DNA from 3 places in the Salinicola sp. V024 genome. Region 1 is predicted to be linked to each of the others. Evidence: predicted binding sites of a transcription regulator. Region 1 holds the regulator's gene; each other region holds the start of a gene.
What was found. Region 1 encodes LexA, which represses DNA repair genes until DNA is damaged. Its sites were predicted from a motif close to TACTGTNTANNTANACAGTA; they were not measured.

Region 1 (6,074 bases):
TGAACTGGGCAGCGGAGAGCGGCGCGCCGATGAGCGGTCGCTCGTCCAGTTTCCAGTCGCCGGTGTGCAGGATGCGGTGGCGGGGCGTAATGATCGAGAGCGCGCAACTCTCCGGTATCGAGTGCGTTACCGGCAGGAAGGTTACCTCGAACGAACCGATGGCGACGCAGGCGCCGGGTTGAATCGGCTTGAGGGCATCGGTCCTGAGGCCCTGTTCGAGAAATTTGCTACGCAGCATTTCGATCGCGAACGGAGTGGCATAGACCGGGCAGTTCCAGCGCGGCCAGATCCAGGCGAGAGCGCCCAGATGATCCTCATGGCCGTGGGTGATGAAGACCGCCGAGGGCACCATGGCATTGGTCGCCAGATGTTCGATATCGGGAATCTGCAAAGGCTGATCCGGCAGGTCCTGGCGGATCATCATCCCGCAATCGACGCCAATCCAGTTGCCGTCATAGCCGTAGAGCGACAGGTTCATGCCGATTTCACCGCAGCCACCCAGGGGATGGAACAGCAGCGGTGGGTAAGAGCGGGGGCGTATCTGCGCGCGCGGACGGAACATCGGCATCCTTAAAGGGTGAAATCTGGTTTCACTATAAGTCATGCCTCTCGGCCCGCTCAAACCTCGCGTTGCGCTGGCCGTCATCGAGGGATCGGGTACAATGCGGCCCGGCGAGGTGTCAGGCGGGCCACAGCGACGTTATACCCTGCACGTCTGTCAGGCGTTTATAGTCGGCGCGTCGGCCGGGATTGCGTTTCTGCGTCAGGCAGAGCGCCCTCGTTTTACCAAGCAGTCTCGGCGATGCCTGTGGCAGCTTCCCGATTGCCGAGCCACTCGATGTGCATCGGGGTTTTATGGAGAGGTTTCACGGGAAGGTTTCATGGTGAGCTGCCATGACGTTTGGCCATACCCGAATCGTGACCGTTTCGCGTCGTGTCCTGATCCCGTCGTATGTTTATATTTCGAATTTCTCTGATCTGAATTTCCCTGACTCGAGTTTTCTGCATTCGAGCCACCCAGCAGGAGTCGCGCGAGAGTTATGTCGCACCATTATCGTCTGATCGTCTCATGCCCCGATCGCGTCGGGATCGTCTCTCGCGTGGCAGGATTCATCGCGGCACAAAACGGTTCGATCATCGAAGCCAACCAGCACTCCGACCTGGACGTCGGACGCTTCTTCATGCGTTACGATATTCAGTCGGACACCTTGAGTGCCGAGGCCTTTCGGCAAGCGTTCGCGCCCATTGCCGAAGCGTTCGAGATGACCTGGCGGCTCACCGATTCCGCCCGCCGTCAGCGCGTGGTCATCATGGTCTCGCGAGAATCCCACTGTCTGGTCGATCTGCTCTATCGCTGGTCGGTCGGGGAGCTCGACTGCGATATTCCCTGCGTGATCTCCAACCATGAGGCGTTGCGCTCGCTGGTGGAGTGGTACGGGATAGCGTTTCATCACGTCCCGGTGGATCCCGACGACAAGGCTCCCGCCTTTGCCGAGACCGAACGTCTGATCGAGGCCGCACAGGCCGATAGCGTGGTACTCGCCCGGTACATGCAGATCCTGCCACCCGATATCTGCCAGCGCTATGCGGGCCGGGTGATCAATATCCATCACAGCTTCCTGCCGTCCTTCGCCGGCGCCAAACCGTACCACCAGGCGTTCGAGCGCGGCGTCAAGCTGATCGGAGCCACCTGTCACTTCGTCACCGAGGATCTGGACGCCGGGCCGATCATCGAGCAGGACATCCAGCGCGTGTCGCACTGCCACACGCCCCAGGATCTGGTGCGCCTGGGCCGCGACGTGGAAAAGGCCGTGCTCGCCCGCGGCTTGCGCTGGCACCTGCAGGATCGGGTGCTCATTCAGGGTAACAAGACCGTGGTTTTTTCCTGACGCCGCTAGCGCCGAGAACGGTCGCCCGACGCGAGGAGACGAGCGACGGCGGGCTGCGAGGTGGCAGCGAGAGACGCGAGGCGATAACGCTCAGACCGCGTCCGTCGGGTCGATGTCCTCGAACAGCGTCAGCTGACGTTGATCCTGCTCCGGAAGCAGGCGCACGCCGACGCCCAACAGTCTGACCGGCCGTTCCCCGCGATGCCAGGCGCTCTCGAGCAGCTCGTGAAATCGCGCGTCGATAATCCCGCTGGCGCCGGTTTCCTGGGTGGTGCTGGCGAAGTCGTTGAAACGTACCTTGATGAACTGCTTGTTGATGGCGGGATCGCCGTGCCTCGCCAGCCGTTCGTGCAGTTTCTCGATCAGCGGTATCAGCGCCTGATGGCAACTGGCCAGCGCCGGTAGATCGCGATCATAGGTGGTTTCCACGCTGACCGACTTGCGTTCGCGGGAGACATTGACCGGTCGCTCGTCGATACCTTGGGCCAGTTCGTGAAGGCGCTGCCCGAACTTGCCGAACTGATCGAGTAATCGGTCCAGCGGCTGGGCGCGTAAATCGGCGCAGTTGGCGATGCCCAGCGAGTCGAGCTTGGCGGCGGTGGCCGGCCCGACGCCGTGGAGTTTCTTGACCGGCAGGTCGGTGATGAAGGACTCCGTCTGCTCGGGGGGAATCACGAACAGGCCGTCGGGTTTGTCCCAGTCGCTGGCTATCTTGGCAAGAAACTTGTTGGGCGCGACTCCGACCGAGATCACGATGCCGGTTCTCTCCAACGCTTCCTGCTTCAGCCACTGGGCCATCCAGGTAGCACTGCCTTGAAATCGGGTGACCTCGGTGACGTCGAGGTAGGCCTCGTCGAGAGACAGCGGTTCGACCCACGGTGTCAGTTCATGGAAGATGGCCTGAATCTGTTGGGAGACATCTCGGTACTTGTTGAAGTCTGGCGGCAGAATTTTCAGCTGAGGGCAGAGTCGCAATGCTCTGGCCGTGGGCATGGCCGAATGCACGCCGTAGTGTCGAGCGGGATAGTTGCAGGTCGCCACAACACCACGACGATCGGCGCTGCCGCCGATCGCCAGAGGGACTTCCTTCAGCGCGGGATCGTCGCGCATTTCGACAGCGGCGTAGAAACAGTCGCAGTCGGCGTGCAGAATCTTGCGCATGTCGCTAGAAGAGCACGATCAATGCAGGCCGGCGCCGTTGCCGCCACGGATGACGCCGACGCCAAGCCCTTCGATTTCGAGATGCTGATGCTCGAGGTCGATCACGATCGGTTCGAAGTCGGGATTCTCGGCGAGCAGCGTGACGCGGCGCCCTTCACGCTGGAAGCGTTTGACGGTGACATCGTCCTCGAGCCTTGCGACGACGATCTGGCCATTGCGAATCTGCTGAGTACGGTGAACGGCGAGCAGGTCGCCATCGAAAATACCGGCGTCTTTCATGGAGAGACCGCGAACTCTCAGCAGATAGTCCGCGCTCGGCGAGAAATAGTCAGCCGGTAGCGGGCAGTAGCGATCGATATGTTCGGTGGCGAGCATCGGGCTACCGGCGGCTACGCTCCCGATGATCGGCAGGCCGAGGGGGGAAGCCTCCTCCGGTTCGGGCTCGACGGCACTCGCCGGCAGACGAATGCCGCGGGAAGTGCCCGGGATCATCCGAATCACGCCTTTGCGATCCAGTGCGCGCAGATGCTCTTCCGCGGCATTGGGGGACCGAAATCCCAGTGCGCGGGCGATTTCGGCGCGCGTCGGTGGGTAACCGAATTCGCTCATTGTCTTGACGATAAAGTCATAGACATTCTGCTGCCGTGCGGTGAGGGGTCTCGCCATCGGTCTCTCCCTTGCCCGTGTCGCTATGTCAGTCAGGCGTGTGCGGGCCTGTTGAATTGCCAGGCATGTGCGGGCCTGTCGAATTGCCAGGCATGTGCGGGCCTGTCGAATTGCCAGGCATGTACTGGCCTGTTGAATCGCCAGGCGTTTCGAACCTGGCATGCGACCAGGCGTGTTCATGTATACAGCCTGGAATTGTATCCAGTCATCTTCGATGAGGGAAGGGGCTTTATCGCTCCAGACTGGACCTGGCGATGGGCTGGCCGAATGCCTGATTGTGCGGGCTGTCCCCGAATGATTAGAATCATGACCGTTCTAAGTCGTTGTTCTCAGGCGCGAGGTATGAGATGGCTCCACCCGATACCGTTACTCGCATTCTCGATACGGCGGAGATCCTGTTCGCCGAGAAGGGTTTCGCAGAAACCTCGCTGCGCAACATCACTACCCGGGCCAAGGTGAACCTGGCTGCGGTGAACTACCATTTCGGATCCAAGAAGTCGCTGATCCAGGCGGTATTCGCCCGCTACCTCGATCCGTTCGCGGCGCGTCTCAATACGGCGCTCGATGAACTGGAGTCCCGCTATCGAGGTAAGCAGATCCCGCTCGAGGTCCTGCTCGAGCAGCTCGCCACCAGCGTTCTGGAGGTGCCCGCCGAGCGCAATAGCCTCAAGATATTCATGAAGCTGCTCGGGCTCGCCTATACCCAGGCTCAGGGGCATCTGCGGCGTTATATTCAGGAGCACTACGGCGAAACCTTTCATCGCTTCGTCGAGTGCCTGCGCCTGGCAACGCCGGATTTACCGGACGTCGAGCGATTCTGGCGGCTGCATTTCATGCTGGGCACGGTGGTATTCACGCTCTCCGGCCTGGATGCGCTGCGCGATATCGCCGACAACGAATATCAGGATCATATGACGGTACGCGAGCTAATCCGGCATCTGCGCCCGGTGGTGGTTGCCGGCATGCAGGCGCCGCTCCCCGCTGCGCTGGAGGCGCACGCACCGCTGGCCGATTGAAGCGATAGAACCGACGCCACAAGGCGGATGCCATAGGGCGCCAGAACAGGGCGTCGAAACAGGGCGTCAGAACAGGACGTCGGAATCGCGTGTCCGGATAGCCTTGCGTCACGCTGCCTCTGTCATGCGTCTTCGGTGTCGTCTAGAATCGGGCGCTCAATGGTCTCAGGTGTTTGCTATGACTCAACCTCTCGGTCCGGTCATGCTGGATGTGGAAGGCACGCGGCTGCGTGATGAGGAGCGCCAGTTGATCTCCCGCCCGGAGGTCGGTGGCGTCTTGCTGTTTGCCAGAAATACGCCGGATGTCGCCACCACCCAGGCGCTGATCGGCCAGATTCGCGAATGTCGTCCCGATATCCTGGTGGCCGTCGATCAGGAAGGTGGCCGCGTACAGCGCCTGAAGGATGGCGTGACGCAGATACCGGCCATGGCGACGCTGGGTCGTCAGTTCGCCGAGTCTCCCGAGGCCGCACTGACGCTGACGCAGGATACCGGTTGGCTGCTGGGCATGGAGATGGCGGCCTGCGGTTTCGATCTGACCTTTGCCCCGGTCCTCGACCTCGATGACGATCAGTCGCCGGCGATCGGCTCGCGCAGCTTTTCGCCGGATCCCGAAGTGGTGAGCGCGCTGGCTGGCGCTTTCGTCGATGGGCTGCACGAATCGGGCCTGGTCGCGATCGGCAAGCATTTCCCGGGTCACGGCGGGGCGCGTCAGGATTCTCATTTCAAGATCGCTGAAGATCCACGGCCGTTGGCCGCTCTGCGAGAGCACGACCTGATCCCGTTCGCCCGGCTGGCAGGCAAGCTCGACGGCATCATGCCGGCCCACGTCATTTATTCCGCCTTCGACGATCGCCCGGCCGGTTTCTCCCCCAGCTGGCTGGGCATGCTGCGCGAAGAGCTGGGTTTCAAGGGCGCGATCTTCTCGGATGATTTGACGATGGCCGCGGCCCACACCGCCGGAACGCCGGGTGAACGCGCCGAGGCGGCCTGGAATGCCGGTTGCGATATGGCGGTGATCTGCAATGCCCCTGCCGACGCCCGCGCGGTGGTCGCTGCCTGCGAAGGGCGCCAGGCCCAGCGCATCGCCAAACTGCGTTACGCCCGCGCCCGGCCCAGTCTTGAGTCACTGGCGGCCATCTCCCGCTGGCGGCGGACCCATGCCCGTCTCAAGGCGCTCAACGAGTCCGAATGAGCGATAGTGGATATTGATATTTTCTACGGTGGCAGCGTCCGGGTCTGTCGCCGTGTTTTTCATGGTGAATGGTAAACAATGACTGACTCCCCACCGATTGATGCCCTGAGTTCGATGCAGGAAGTGATGGACAACGCAGACTGCCTG
Region 2 (6,074 bases), on a different contig from region 1:
TCAACGCCCGGGTCAGGGTGTCGGCCAGCTCGGGGTAGGGACGAATGTGGCGGCCGAGCTCGTTCAGCGCGCTCTCGCCCTCGACTCGCCCTAGATCCTGCTGCAGCGTCGGCAGTACCTCGAGCGCATCGCGCAGCCGGGCCAGATCCCGGGGGCGGGCGCTGCGCAAGGCCACGCGAGCCAGAATGCGTTCGACATCGCCCACGGCGTTGAGCGGCTCGCGAAGCAGCAGATACTGATCGTCGTCGAGCAGCAGCTGCACGGCGGCCTGACGCGCGCCGATCTGGGCGCGATCGCGCAGCGGCCGATTGAGCCAGCGCTTGAGCAGCCGTGACCCCATCGGCGTGACGCTGGTGTCGAGCACGCTGGCCAGGGTGTTGTCGCCGGTGCCGCCGAGATTGATGTCGATCTCGAGATTGCGCCGGCTGGCGGCGTCGATCACCACCGCTTCGTCGCGGCTCTCCACCCCCAGCGCGGTGACGTGGGGCAGGCGGGAGCGCTGGGTATCGCGGGCGTAGTCGATCAGCACGCCAGCGGCGACCAGGGCGGTCTCGAGGTGCGTGCAGCCAAAACCGCGAAGATCGGCGACCTCGAACTGATCGCACAGCAGCCGGTTGGCAGTCTCCAGATCGAAGTGCCAGTCGTTCTGGCGCCTCAGTCCGGACCGCTCGGCAAGTGTCGGCGGCAGGTCGAGACTTTCGGCAGCCAGCAGCTCCGCCGGTTGCAGGCGGTGGATCTCGGCCAGCATGTCAGCCTCGCCGTCGACTTCCAGCACGCTGAAGCGGCCGCTGGAGAGTTCGAGCCAGGCGATGCCCCAGCGTTCGCCGGCACTGTGCAGCGATACCAGCAGGTTGTCGCGGCTAGCATCCAGCAGCGCTTCGTCGAGCAGCGTGCCCGGCGTGACGATGCGTACGACGCGACGTTCCACCGGGCCCTTGGAGGTAGCGGGATCGCCGATCTGCTCGCAGATGGCCACCGACTGGCCGGATTTAACCAGCCGCGCGAGATAGGACTCGGCACTGTGATAGGGGATGCCGGCCATGGGAATCGGCTTGCCCGCCGACTGCCCGCGTGCCGTCAGCGTGATATCCAGCAGCTGCGAGGCGCGCTTGGCATCCTCGAAGAACAGCTCGTAGAAGTCGCCCATGCGGTAGAAGAGCAATACGTCGGGATGCTCGCGTTTGATCTTGAGGTATTGCGCCATCATCGGCGTATGCTGGGTGCTCTTGCTGGCGGCCGCGTCCTGCATGGTATCTCGGTAAGCTCCGTCGATTCCGGGGGCCGATGAGACATCGGCGTGCCGGGTGCTGAGAGGAACGCCAAGGTTACCACGGCGCTACTGGGTCCAACACGGCGTGCCGCGATGGCCGAGCTTGTTTCGGTGATCGGTGAAGATCATGATTGGCTTGTCGACTCTACACGCTCATGGCTGCCTTACCCTCTCATGGCTGCCTTACCCTCTCATGGCTGCCTTAGAGGGGATCAGGCATCAGGTCTAGTGATTTCAGCCTGAGTGCCTGCCGATAACTCGTTACAGTGTTGAAAACCGGCTACCGAGGACCCCCATATGGCCCGGTTGGTGCTCAACCATCTCAGCGACTCCACCTATCGGTTACTGGCGATCGAGGCCAGTCAACGCAACGTCAATCTCAGTGAGTTGGCTGTCGTGCTGCTGGAAATTGCGGTGGCCGAGCTGGCCGCACGTCATCCGGCCGTGCTGCCGCCGCCGAACGAGGACTCCCACGGTTCGCGTTGAAGCGGCCGCTATCGTCTCGTTGCCGATCTCAACGTCATTGCCACCATGTCACTGTCGCCAAGGTCACTGTCGTCACCATCACTTTCGTGGAATTCACTGCCGCCACCGATGACTGCGGTTTCCCGAACCCGTTTTCCGAATCCTTGGTCGATACGGTCGAGCGCTGCGTTGCATCAATGCCGATTCCCCGCATACTGGGAGGCAGCCGGTTTCCATCGGCGTGAAGGTCGCGGTTCGCGTGCGGGCCGTTGCCGGACGTGCGTCCCAATTTTCACGTCTCGCTGGGACACGCCAACTTTGCACACGCGCGATTTGCCTAGGAGGAAAGCCACGCATGCCGCAATCCGGATTGCCTGTCGATATCGAGCTGGGCCCCGACGAGCTGTCGCGGCGCCTGGGCGAAGCCTGTCTGGCGCGAGGTATTCGAGTGACGACGGCGGAATCCTGTACCGGCGGCGGCGTTGCCAGTGCGATCACCGCGATAGCCGGTAGCTCCGCGTATTTCGAAACCGGTTACGTCACCTACGCTAACGTCGCCAAGCAGCGAATGCTGGGCGTTTCGCCCGATACGCTGAACGTTCATGGCGCCGTCAGCGAGGAGACGGTGCGGGAAATGGTGGCCGGCGCCTGCCGCGGTAGCGGGGCGGAGCTGGGCGTGGCGATCAGTGGCGTTGCCGGCCCCGGTGGCGGGAGTCTCGACAAGCCTGTGGGCACGGTGTGGTTTGCCTGGGGCGACGAACGCCGCCAGCGCGTGAAATGTCATCATCTGCCCGGCGACCGTCGGGGCGTGCGCGATCTGGCCGTTGCGGTGGCACTAGCCGGATTGCTCGATTCGCTGCTGGAGAACGGTACCGTTGCTTAGTCCACATGGCAGAGGCCCCGCCCATGGCTTTCCGTGAAGACATGGTCGAAAATCTTGGGTCGGGGATAGGCGCGCAAGGTTTTTTTCGCCATACTACTGTCTAACCATACAGTGCATGATAAACAGTGCACGACAAATCAGTACGTGAGCCGATCGCCGTGAGCGGCGCTACCCCGACTCACCCTGCGCATTCATAGGAGACGTTCATGGCACAGGACGAAAACCGCAGCAAGGCACTCAATGCGGCTCTGTCACAGATCGATCGCCAATTCGGCAAGGGCACCGTGATGCGTCTGGGTGATACCCCGCGTACCGCGATTCCGGTCGTGTCGACGGGGTCTCTGGGGCTGGATATCGCGCTGGGTGTCGGCGGGCTGCCGTACGGCCGTGTCGTCGAGATATTCGGGCCCGAATCCTCGGGCAAGACCACGCTGACGCTATCGGTCATTGCCCAGGCCCAGAGAGACGGCAAGACCTGCGCTTTCATCGATGCCGAGCACGCACTCGACCCGAGCTACGCCGAGAAGCTGGGCGTCAATCTCGACGATCTGCTGGTCTCGCAGCCGGACACCGGCGAGCAGGCGCTGGAGATCTGCGACATGCTGGTGCGCTCGGGGGGTGTCGATGCCATCATCATCGACTCCGTTGCGGCGCTGACGCCACGTGCCGAGATCGAAGGCGAGATGGGCGACTCCCACGTCGGCCTGCAGGCGCGTCTGATGTCGCAGGCACTGCGCAAGATCACCGGCAATATCAAGAACGCCAATTGCATGGTGGTGTTCATCAACCAGATCCGCATGAAGATCGGCGTGATGTTCGGTAGCCCCGAAACCACCACCGGTGGTAATGCGCTGAAGTTCTATTCCAGTGTTCGCCTCGACATTCGACGCATCGGTGCGGTGAAGCAGGGTGACGAGGTCACCGGTAACGAAACCCGGGTCAAGGTGGTCAAGAACAAGGTGGCGCCACCGTTCCGCCAGGCGGAGTTCCAGATTCTGTACGGAAAGGGCATCTACCACGCGGGTGAGGTGATCGATCTGGGCGTGCAGTGCAACCTGGTCGACAAGGCTGGTGCCTGGTATAGCTACAACGGCAGCAAGATCGGTCAGGGCAAGGCCAACGCCGCGCAGTATCTCGAGGAGCATCCCGAGATCATGACCGAAATCGAGACCCAGATCCGGGCCCAGCTATTGGCCACACCGGAACCCAAGGAAAAAACGCCCGAAGCTGCCGTCGCCGAAAGCGACGACGCCAGCGATACGCTGCTCTAAGCCAGCGGGCGGTTGTCTTCGATGTTCGATCGTGACGATGGGGATTCCCCCCGGGGCGCTTCTCCCGGGGGCGGCTCTTCTAGAGACGCCTCCCCTCGAGATGTGGCCATTCGATTTCTGGCTCGGCGTGAGTACTCTCGCGTCGAGCTGGAAAACCGGCTGCATGCCAAAGGGGTGGAAAGCGAAGAGATTCGTGCGACGCTGGATGACCTGGCTCGCGACGGGCTCCAATCCGATGCGCGCTTCGCCGAGGTGTTCGTGCGCTCGCGTGTCGCGCGGGGTCAGGGGCCGGTCAGGATCCGAGTCGATCTGGGACAGCGAGGAATCTCCGAACCGCTGATGACGTTGGCTTTTGAGACGGAATCGCCTGATTGGCAAACATTGGCCTGCCAGGCGCTGGCCAAGCGGTTCGACGGCCCGGGCGCCGCGCCTCGCGAACGGGCCAAGCGCGAGCGCTTCCTTGCGGGGCGCGGGTTCGAGTTCGACCACGTTCGTCATGCCATGGCTTGTGCCTGGCAGGACGATGCGTGATATCAAGACGCTGATACGCGAGTCGCGGGTCGCTCGATTCTCTTCCTCTTCCTCTATCTTCTCCTTTCCCTTCCTGCCTTATCTCTAGTCGCGCACGATCGCCGGGAGCGCCAAATTTCGGCGACAGCGGTGTCGCACTCGACAGACTATCGGCCGACCACGTTATACTAATGCGCTTTGCGATGGCCGGAGAGGTGCTCATGGCGCCTTTCCGATGCCGGATTTTGCGTTGCCACGTGGTCTGCTAGCCGCCGTGGGCGCGCCTATCGCCACGGATTGTTTATGAAAAGTGCAGAAATCAGACAGGCTTTCCTGAGCTACTTCGAGGAGCGCGGACACACCATCGTGCCTTCCGCCTCTCTGGTGCCGGAAAACGACCCGACGCTCCTCTTCACCAACGCCGGCATGGTGCCGTTCAAGGATGCGTTTCTCGGCCGGGATCAACGCCCGTACGTGCGCGCCACCTCGGCGCAGCGTTGTGTGCGTGCCGGCGGCAAGCATAACGACCTGGACAACGTCGGCTACACCGCCCGTCACCACACGTTTTTCGAGATGATGGGCAACTTCAGCTTCGGCGACTACTTCAAGGCCGACGCGATTCGCTATGCCTGGTCCTTCATTACCGACGTGCTGGGATTGCCCAAGGACAAGCTCTGGGTGACCGTCCATATCAGCGACGATGAAGCCGCCAGGATCTGGATCGACGACATCGGCGTCGATCCGGCGCGGCTGTCGCGGCTGGACGAAGACAACTTTTGGCAGATGGGCGATACCGGCCCCTGTGGCCCGTGTTCGGAAATCTTCTACGACCACGGTCCCGAGGTCTGGGGTGGCCCGCCGGGGAGTCCGGAAGAGGACGGCGATCGCTACATCGAGGTCTGGAACCTCGTCTTCATGCAGTTCGATCGTGACGCTTCCGGCAACATGAACCCGCTGCCCAAGCCGTCGATCGATACCGGCATGGGGCTGGAGCGCATGGCTGCGGTGATGCAGGGCGTGCACTCCAACTACGAGATCGATCTGTTCCAGAACCTATTGCTGGCGGCGGCCGAGGTAACCGGTCACGACGATATCAAGACGCCGTCGCTACGCGTCATCGCCGATCATATCCGCTCCTGTGCCTTTCTGATCGTCGATGGCGTGCTGCCGTCCAACGAAGGCCGGGGTTACGTGCTGCGGCGGATCATTCGTCGCGCCGTGCGCCATGGTCACAAGCTCGGGGCCAGCGAGCCGTTCTTTCACAAGCTGGTGGCGGCACTGGATGCGGAGATGGGCGAAGCCTATCCCGAACTGCACCAGGCGCGCGATCAGATCGAGCGCGTACTGTTGAAGGAGGAGCAGCAGTTCGCGCGCACGCTGGATCACGGCATGGGCCTGCTGGAAGAGGCGCTCTCGGCACTCGAGGGCGAGGTTCTGCCTGGCGAGACGATCTTCAAGCTCTACGATACCTACGGCTTCCCCTATGATTTGACCGCGGACGTCTGTCGCGAGCGTGGCGTCACGCTCGACGAGACCGGGTTCGAACGCGAGCTCGAAGCTCAGCGGCAGCGGGCGCGGGCCGCCAGCCAGTTCGGCGGTGACTACGGCGCTGCGCTCGAGCTCGAGGGCAGCACCGAGTTCACCGGTTATGACCGTCTTGAGGATTCGTCGGTGG
Region 3 (6,074 bases), on a different contig from region 1:
CCGCGATGACGCTGGGCGTGGTGATGCTGGCCCTCGGCGGCCTCGATACTTTGTGGGTGCTGTTCCCGGCGCTCATCGTCGGCGGCAGCTGCTGGATCGCGGCCGTGGCCTCTTACAACTCCTCGGTCCAGATACTGGTGCCGGACTGGGTCAAGGCTCGCGCCCTGGCGCTGTATCAGACCGCGCTCTACGGCGGCCTTACGCTGGGCTCGCTGCTGTGGGGGCAGCTGGCCGAAGGGTTGGGCGTACAGATGGCGTTGATGCTGGCCGGCGCGCTGCTGATCGTCTCGGCGCTATTGCTGCTCCCTTCCAAGCTCCCGGAGCTGGATGCCAACGACCTGGTCGAGGCGCCCGAAGCGCACACCAGCAGGCCCGACTTCGACTTCAATCCGGCGCGCGGGTCGGTGATGGTGACGGTCGAATACCGCATCGACAGCGAACATCTGCGTGAATTCGCTCGCGCCGTGCGTCCGCTACGAAAACTGCGGCTGCGCAACGGCGCCAAACGCTGGTCGCTCTACCGCGACACTGTCGATCGCGATCTGTGGCAGGAGGTCTTCCTGGTCCCCAACTGGCTGCAGCATCTGCGCATGCTCGACCGGCTGACGCTGGCCGACCGCGCCATCATCGATCGGGTCACGGCACTCCACAGCGGTCCGGCAGCGCCACATCTACGCTACGGCGTCAGCTATCGTTCGTCGCGGTATGCCCAGCCGGCATTGACGCCGAACCAGACCCAGTCACCCGCCGAGTCTTCGGCCGATTCCGCCTCGTCCGACGCGTCCACACCCGATACGACCGCACCCTGGCCCCAGGAGAAAACATGACCCAGGAGAATATGGCTCAGGAGACGAAAAGCCCCCGCGATACCCTGCTCGAGGTATTCGGCTTTCCCGCCTTTCGCGGTAGCCAGGAAGCCGTGATCGAAAGCGTCATCGACGGGCGCTCGACGGCGGCGATCTTCGCCACCGGCGCCGGCAAGTCGCTCTGCTATCAACTGCCGGCGCTGCATTTGCCCCATCTCACGCTGGTGGTCTCGCCGCTGCTGGCGCTGATGCAGGACCAGTTGGCATTCCTCCAGCGTCACGGCGTGGCGGCCGCGAGCCTCGACTCGACCCAGGATCGCGATACCGCCCGCGCGATCATGGACCGCGCCCGCAGTGGCGAGCTGAAGATTCTGATGGTCTCGGTGGAGCGACTGAAGAACGAGCGCTTTCGTCATTTCCTGCGCCAGATCGCGATTTCGCTGCTGGTGATCGATGAAGCGCACTGTATTTCCGAGTGGGGCCACAATTTCCGCCCGGACTATCTGAAGCTGCCGGATTACCAGCGCGAATTCGGCATCCCCCAGGCGCTGCTGCTGACCGCTACCGCGACACCGGCGGTGATCGACGACATGCGCGCCAAGTTCGACATCGCCTTGGATGACGTCATCGTCACCGGCTTCTATCGCAGCAACCTGGAACTGCTGGTCCATCCGGTGGAAACCGAGAGCCGCCTGCCGGCGCTGGTCGAATGGCTATCGCCACGACAGGCGCCAACATCGGAACCGGGATCACAAGCGCCGACCATCATCTACGTCACTCTCCAGCAGACCGCCGAATCGGTGGCCGCGGCGATGGCGAAGCAGGGTTTCTCGGTGCGCGCTTATCATGCCGGGCTCGACAGCGAGACCCGAGACCAGATCCAGCGCGGTTTCATGAGCGGCGAGATTCCCTGCATCGTTGCCACCATCGCCTTCGGCATGGGCATCGACAAGGGCGATATCCGCAACGTCATTCACTACGACCTGCCCAAGTCGATCGAGAACTACAGCCAGGAGATCGGTCGCGCCGGACGCGACGGCAACCCCTCGCGCTGCCTGATGCTGGCCGGCCGCGACGGCCTGCGGGTGCTGGAAAACTTCGTCTATGGCGACACGCCGGAGCGCGAGGGCATTCGCCACGTGCTGAGCGAAATTGCCGATGCCGGCCAACGGCCGGAGCGCCAATGGCCGGTGCTGCTCAACACGCTATCCCGCGACAGCAACGTTCGTCTGCTGCCGTTGAAGACACTGCTGGTCCGGCTCGAGATGCACGGGGTGATCGCGCCCCGCTTTGCCTATCTGGCGGAGTACCGGCTGCGCTATCTCGAAGCGCCCAGTGATCTGGTCTCGCGATTCCAGGGCGAACGCGCCGACTTCGTGCGCCTGCTGGTGGACAACATCGCCATGGCAAAAACCTGGGGCACGGTGGATTTCGAACGGCTCTACCAAGCCGGCGTCGACGCTCAGATCGATGCCTCGCGCTCGCGGGTGATCACCGCGCTCGAGTACTTTCAGGACAAGGGCTGGGTGGTGCTGGAAGGCAAGCACATGACTGACGTCTACGAGGTGCGCCAATCGGAGATCGACGTCGACGCCCTGACCGACCGTCTGCTCGCCGAGTGCCACGCCAGAGAAGCCTCGGAGATCGAACGGCTGCAAGCCATGCTGGCGCTGTTCGAATCGGACACCTGCCTGGCCCGTCGCCTCGGCGATTACTTCGGTGACGATTCATTCCAGGGCGACGAACCCATCGCTCACGACGGCGCCGGCCAGCCCGTTCAGACTGCCCGAAGCCGCAGTCAGGCCGCCCGAAACTGCGGCCAGCCTGTTCAAGCCGCCCGAGGCTGCGGCGAGCCTGTTCAAGCCGCCCGAAACTGCGGCCATTGTTCGGTCTGCCAGGGTCACGTCGCTCGTTTGCCCGCAGCGCCGGCACTCCCGGAATTGACCCAGGACGATTTCGAACGCCACGCCCGACCGCTGATCCAGCGCCACCAGGAACAGCTCGGCCCGGTGCCCGGCGCGCAGCGCGTCGCCCACTTTCTGTGTGGGCTCGCCATGCCGATCTTCACGCCGCTCAAGGCGCGCCAGCTGAAGGGTTTCGGCGTCTACGACCAGCGCCCCTACCCCGACGTTCGCGCCTGGGTCGAGCGCCAGATGGCCGCTATGGGATGAAACGCCACTGACGGTAACGGCGTGAACGTCAGCTCCGAAATCGAATCACCGACCTTGTCGATCTCGCGATTCTCGAATACTGTATATAAAGCCAGTTTTCGAGGCGCACCACAGGATCACTGCATGGAACTGATCGACAAGCTTTCCATACTCGCCGATGCCGCCAAATACGACGCTTCATGCGCCAGCAGCGGCGCGCCGAAGCGCTCGTCCCGCGGCAAGGCGGGGCTAGGGTCCTCTGACGGCATGGGGATCTGCCACAGCTTCACGCCGGACGGGCGCTGCGTCTCCCTGCTCAAGGTGCTGCTGACCAACTTCTGTCTGTTCGACTGCCAGTACTGCGTCAATCGGCGTTCGAGCAACGTGCCTCGAGCGCGCTTCACGCCGGAGGAAGTGGTCCGCTTGACGCTATCGTTCTATCGCCGCAATACCATCAGCGGACTGTTCCTGAGCTCCGGCATCATTCGCTCCAGCGACTACACCATGGAGCAGATGATTCAGGTGGCAAGGTCACTCCGGGAGACGCATCAATTCCGCGGCTACATCCATCTCAAGGCGATCCCGGAAGCGGACCCCAAACTGCTCGAGGAAGCCGGCCGTTACGCCGACCGGCTGAGTGCGAACATCGAACTGCCGACGTTGACCAGCCTGAAGACGCTGGCGCCGGAGAAAGAGCTGGGTACCATTCATTCCGCCATGGGCCACATGCGTCAGCGAATCGATGCCGCCAACGACGACGCCCGTCAGGATGCCCGCCATCCGGTTCGCAGCAACAATCCCAAACGACAGGCGCCGCGCTATGCGCCCGGCGGTCAGAGTACGCAGATGATCGTCGGTGCGGACGCCACCGATGACCGTACGATTCTGCAATCCGCGCAGCATCTCTATCGGGATTTTCGTCTCAAGCGCGTCTATTACTCGGCGTTCAGCCCGATTCCCGAGCGCCCGGCCGGATTACCCCAGGCCGCCCCACCGCTGCTGCGGGAACATCGACTGTATCAGGCCGATTTCCTGATCCGCAGTTACGGTTTTCAGGCCGAAGAGCTGCTGAATGCGCCGGGCAACCTGGATCTGGAGATCGACCCCAAGCTGGCCTGGGCGCTGGCCCACCGCAACGACTTCCCGGTCGATCTCAATCGCGCCGAACCGGCGATGATCGCCCGCGTCCCGGGCATCGGCCTGCGCAGCGTGCAGCGGCTGGTCGATCTGCGACGCCTGCGGCGCATCCGCTATCAGGATCTGGTCGCACTGCGCTGCCGGCTCGACACCATGCCTCCGTTCGTCGTCACCCAGGACTACCGCCCCGCCGACGCCAACCTGGACAGCTCCCGCCTGCGCCAGAGCCTGACCGCACCTCAGCCTGCCCAGATGGCGCTGTGGTAGGTCCGTGCACCGCAAGCGCGCGAGCCATCAGCCGGAGCTTTCGCCATGAATCCTGATTCATCGTCAACGGCGCCACGTATCGCTCACGCTCGCGATTTCGACGAGTGGCGCGAACGGGCGCGTCAACTGTTGATGGCTGGCGTGCCGCCCCCGGACGTGACCTGGCGGGACGGCGATGACAGCCACGACGACCTGTTCTCCTCGCCGCCAGCATCGGCAAAACCGCCCTCCTCTCGGGAACCGTCTTCCACATCGATCCGAATCGGGCGCGAGCAATTGGCGCTACTGCGCAACGCCGCTCGCTATCGATCGCGCGGGGGCGAGCAGGCACGCTGGCCGTTGCTGCATCGGGTTCTGTGGCGATGGGTCCAGGGCGATGCGGCGGCGACTCACCCCGCCGACGCGGACGGCCGCGTTCTGCATCAGCGCTGGCATGCGGTGAAGCGGGAAGCGCACCACATGCACGCCTTTCTGCGATTCCATCGCCGCGATGACGCGCTGGGTGAACGCTACGTCGCCTGGTTCGAGCCCGCGCATGACGTGCTCGATCTGGGCGCAGAACATTTCGCCGACCGCATGGGCGGCTCGCCCTGGTTGATTGCCACGCCGGAAGGCGGCGTGCACTGGAACGGTTCGACGCTCGACTATCGCTTCCCCTGCCCCGCCGCCTGGACGACCGAGGCGCGGACAGCCGCCGAGCGCGCCAATGCCGATGAGGACCATGCGCTCTGGCGAACCTATTTCGTCAGCACCTTCAATCCGGCCCGGCTCAACCACAAGGTGATGACTCAACACATGCCGCAGCGCTTCTGGCGCCATCTCAGCGAAGGGGATCTGATTCCCGCGATGGAAGCCAAGGCCCGCCATGGCGGTCAGCGTCTGGCCCAGGAGAGCAGCGTGGGCCAGCGCAAGGGCAAGGCGCTACCGCCCGGCAGGCTCCCATGCCACAGGACGCCGCCGGCCAGCAACGACTAGCCACTCGCTGTGCCATCCTTCACGGCGTATCGATTCTTGCCACCGCATCCCGGCTGGCCAGCGCCCGCTCGTCGCCGGTCAGTTCGCGCAGCTGGCCGTCTCGCATTTCCAGCAGCCTATCGGCGTGGGCGAAATAGTGGTCGTCATGGCTGATCGCGAAGACCGTGATGCCGAGCTCCCGAAAGCACGGCATCAGTTCGCGATAGAAAGCGCGACGGAACTGCGGGTCCTGATCCGCGGCCCACTCGTCCAGCAGCAGAATCTGACGCTGCTCGACCAGTGCCATCAGCAGTGCCAGACGCTTGCGCTGGCCCTGGGAAAGCTCGGTATCGAGCACCTTGCCCTCGTCGAGCTGCAGCTTTCTGGCCAGTTCCAGCGTCTGCAGCCAGTTGTCCAGCAGCGCGGGATCGGCCGCGCCACCGCGTGGGCCCATCAGCCGATCGAACTGATGAAAATCGGTATAGACCGCCGAGAACCGTTGACGGTAGCGGTGCCAGTCCGACTCGCCGACGATCTCGTCGTCGATGCGAATCTCGCCCGCGTGGGGTCGATAGAGCCCGGTCAGAAGCTTGGCCAGGGTCGACTTGCCGCTGCCGTTACCGCCGATCAGATAGACCTGCTCGCCGCGCTCGAGGCGCAGGTTGAGCGGCCCGACCGAAAATCCTTCGCGCCCCGCCTTGGCCGGATAGCGATAGGTGATATCTCGCATCTCCAGCGACTGCCACTCGCTGTGGGTCTC

Region 2: a site for LexA is predicted at 2,713-2,732, ahead of recA (recombinase RecA). Genes of this name have one in related genera too.
Region 3: a site for LexA is predicted at 3,055-3,074, ahead of ACUN9V_RS01235 (putative DNA modification/repair radical SAM protein). Genes of this name have one in related genera too.

What each region holds. Positions count from the first base shown of each region.
Region 1 is NZ_JBQXYB010000005.1:166,860-172,933, forward strand. Features, by position in the region: gene ACUN9V_RS10105 (ribonuclease J) at 1-562, opposite strand, end outside; gene purU (formyltetrahydrofolate deformylase) at 1,041-1,889, shown strand; gene dinB (DNA polymerase IV) at 1,980-3,050, opposite strand; gene lexA (transcriptional repressor LexA) at 3,069-3,716, opposite strand; gene ACUN9V_RS10125 (TetR/AcrR family transcriptional regulator) at 4,064-4,732, shown strand; gene nagZ (beta-N-acetylhexosaminidase) at 4,911-5,927, shown strand; gene ACUN9V_RS10135 (hypoxanthine-guanine phosphoribosyltransferase) at 6,006-6,074, shown strand, end outside.
Region 2 is NZ_JBQXYB010000003.1:54,552-60,625, reverse strand. Features, by position in the region: gene mutS (DNA mismatch repair protein MutS) at 1-1,249, opposite strand, end outside; gene ACUN9V_RS06185 (hypothetical protein) at 1,568-1,756, shown strand; gene ACUN9V_RS06180 (CinA family protein) at 2,091-2,618, shown strand; gene recA (recombinase RecA) at 2,825-3,889, shown strand; gene ACUN9V_RS06170 (regulatory protein RecX) at 3,911-4,420, shown strand; gene alaS (alanine--tRNA ligase) at 4,703-6,074, shown strand, end outside.
Region 3 is NZ_JBQXYB010000001.1:275,626-281,699, reverse strand. Features, by position in the region: gene ACUN9V_RS01245 (MFS transporter) at 1-827, shown strand, start outside; gene ACUN9V_RS01240 (RecQ family ATP-dependent DNA helicase) at 824-2,977, shown strand; gene ACUN9V_RS01235 (putative DNA modification/repair radical SAM protein) at 3,101-4,360, shown strand; gene ACUN9V_RS01230 (TIGR03915 family putative DNA repair protein) at 4,406-5,335, shown strand; gene ACUN9V_RS01225 (multidrug ABC transporter permease/ATP-binding protein) at 5,355-6,074, opposite strand, start outside.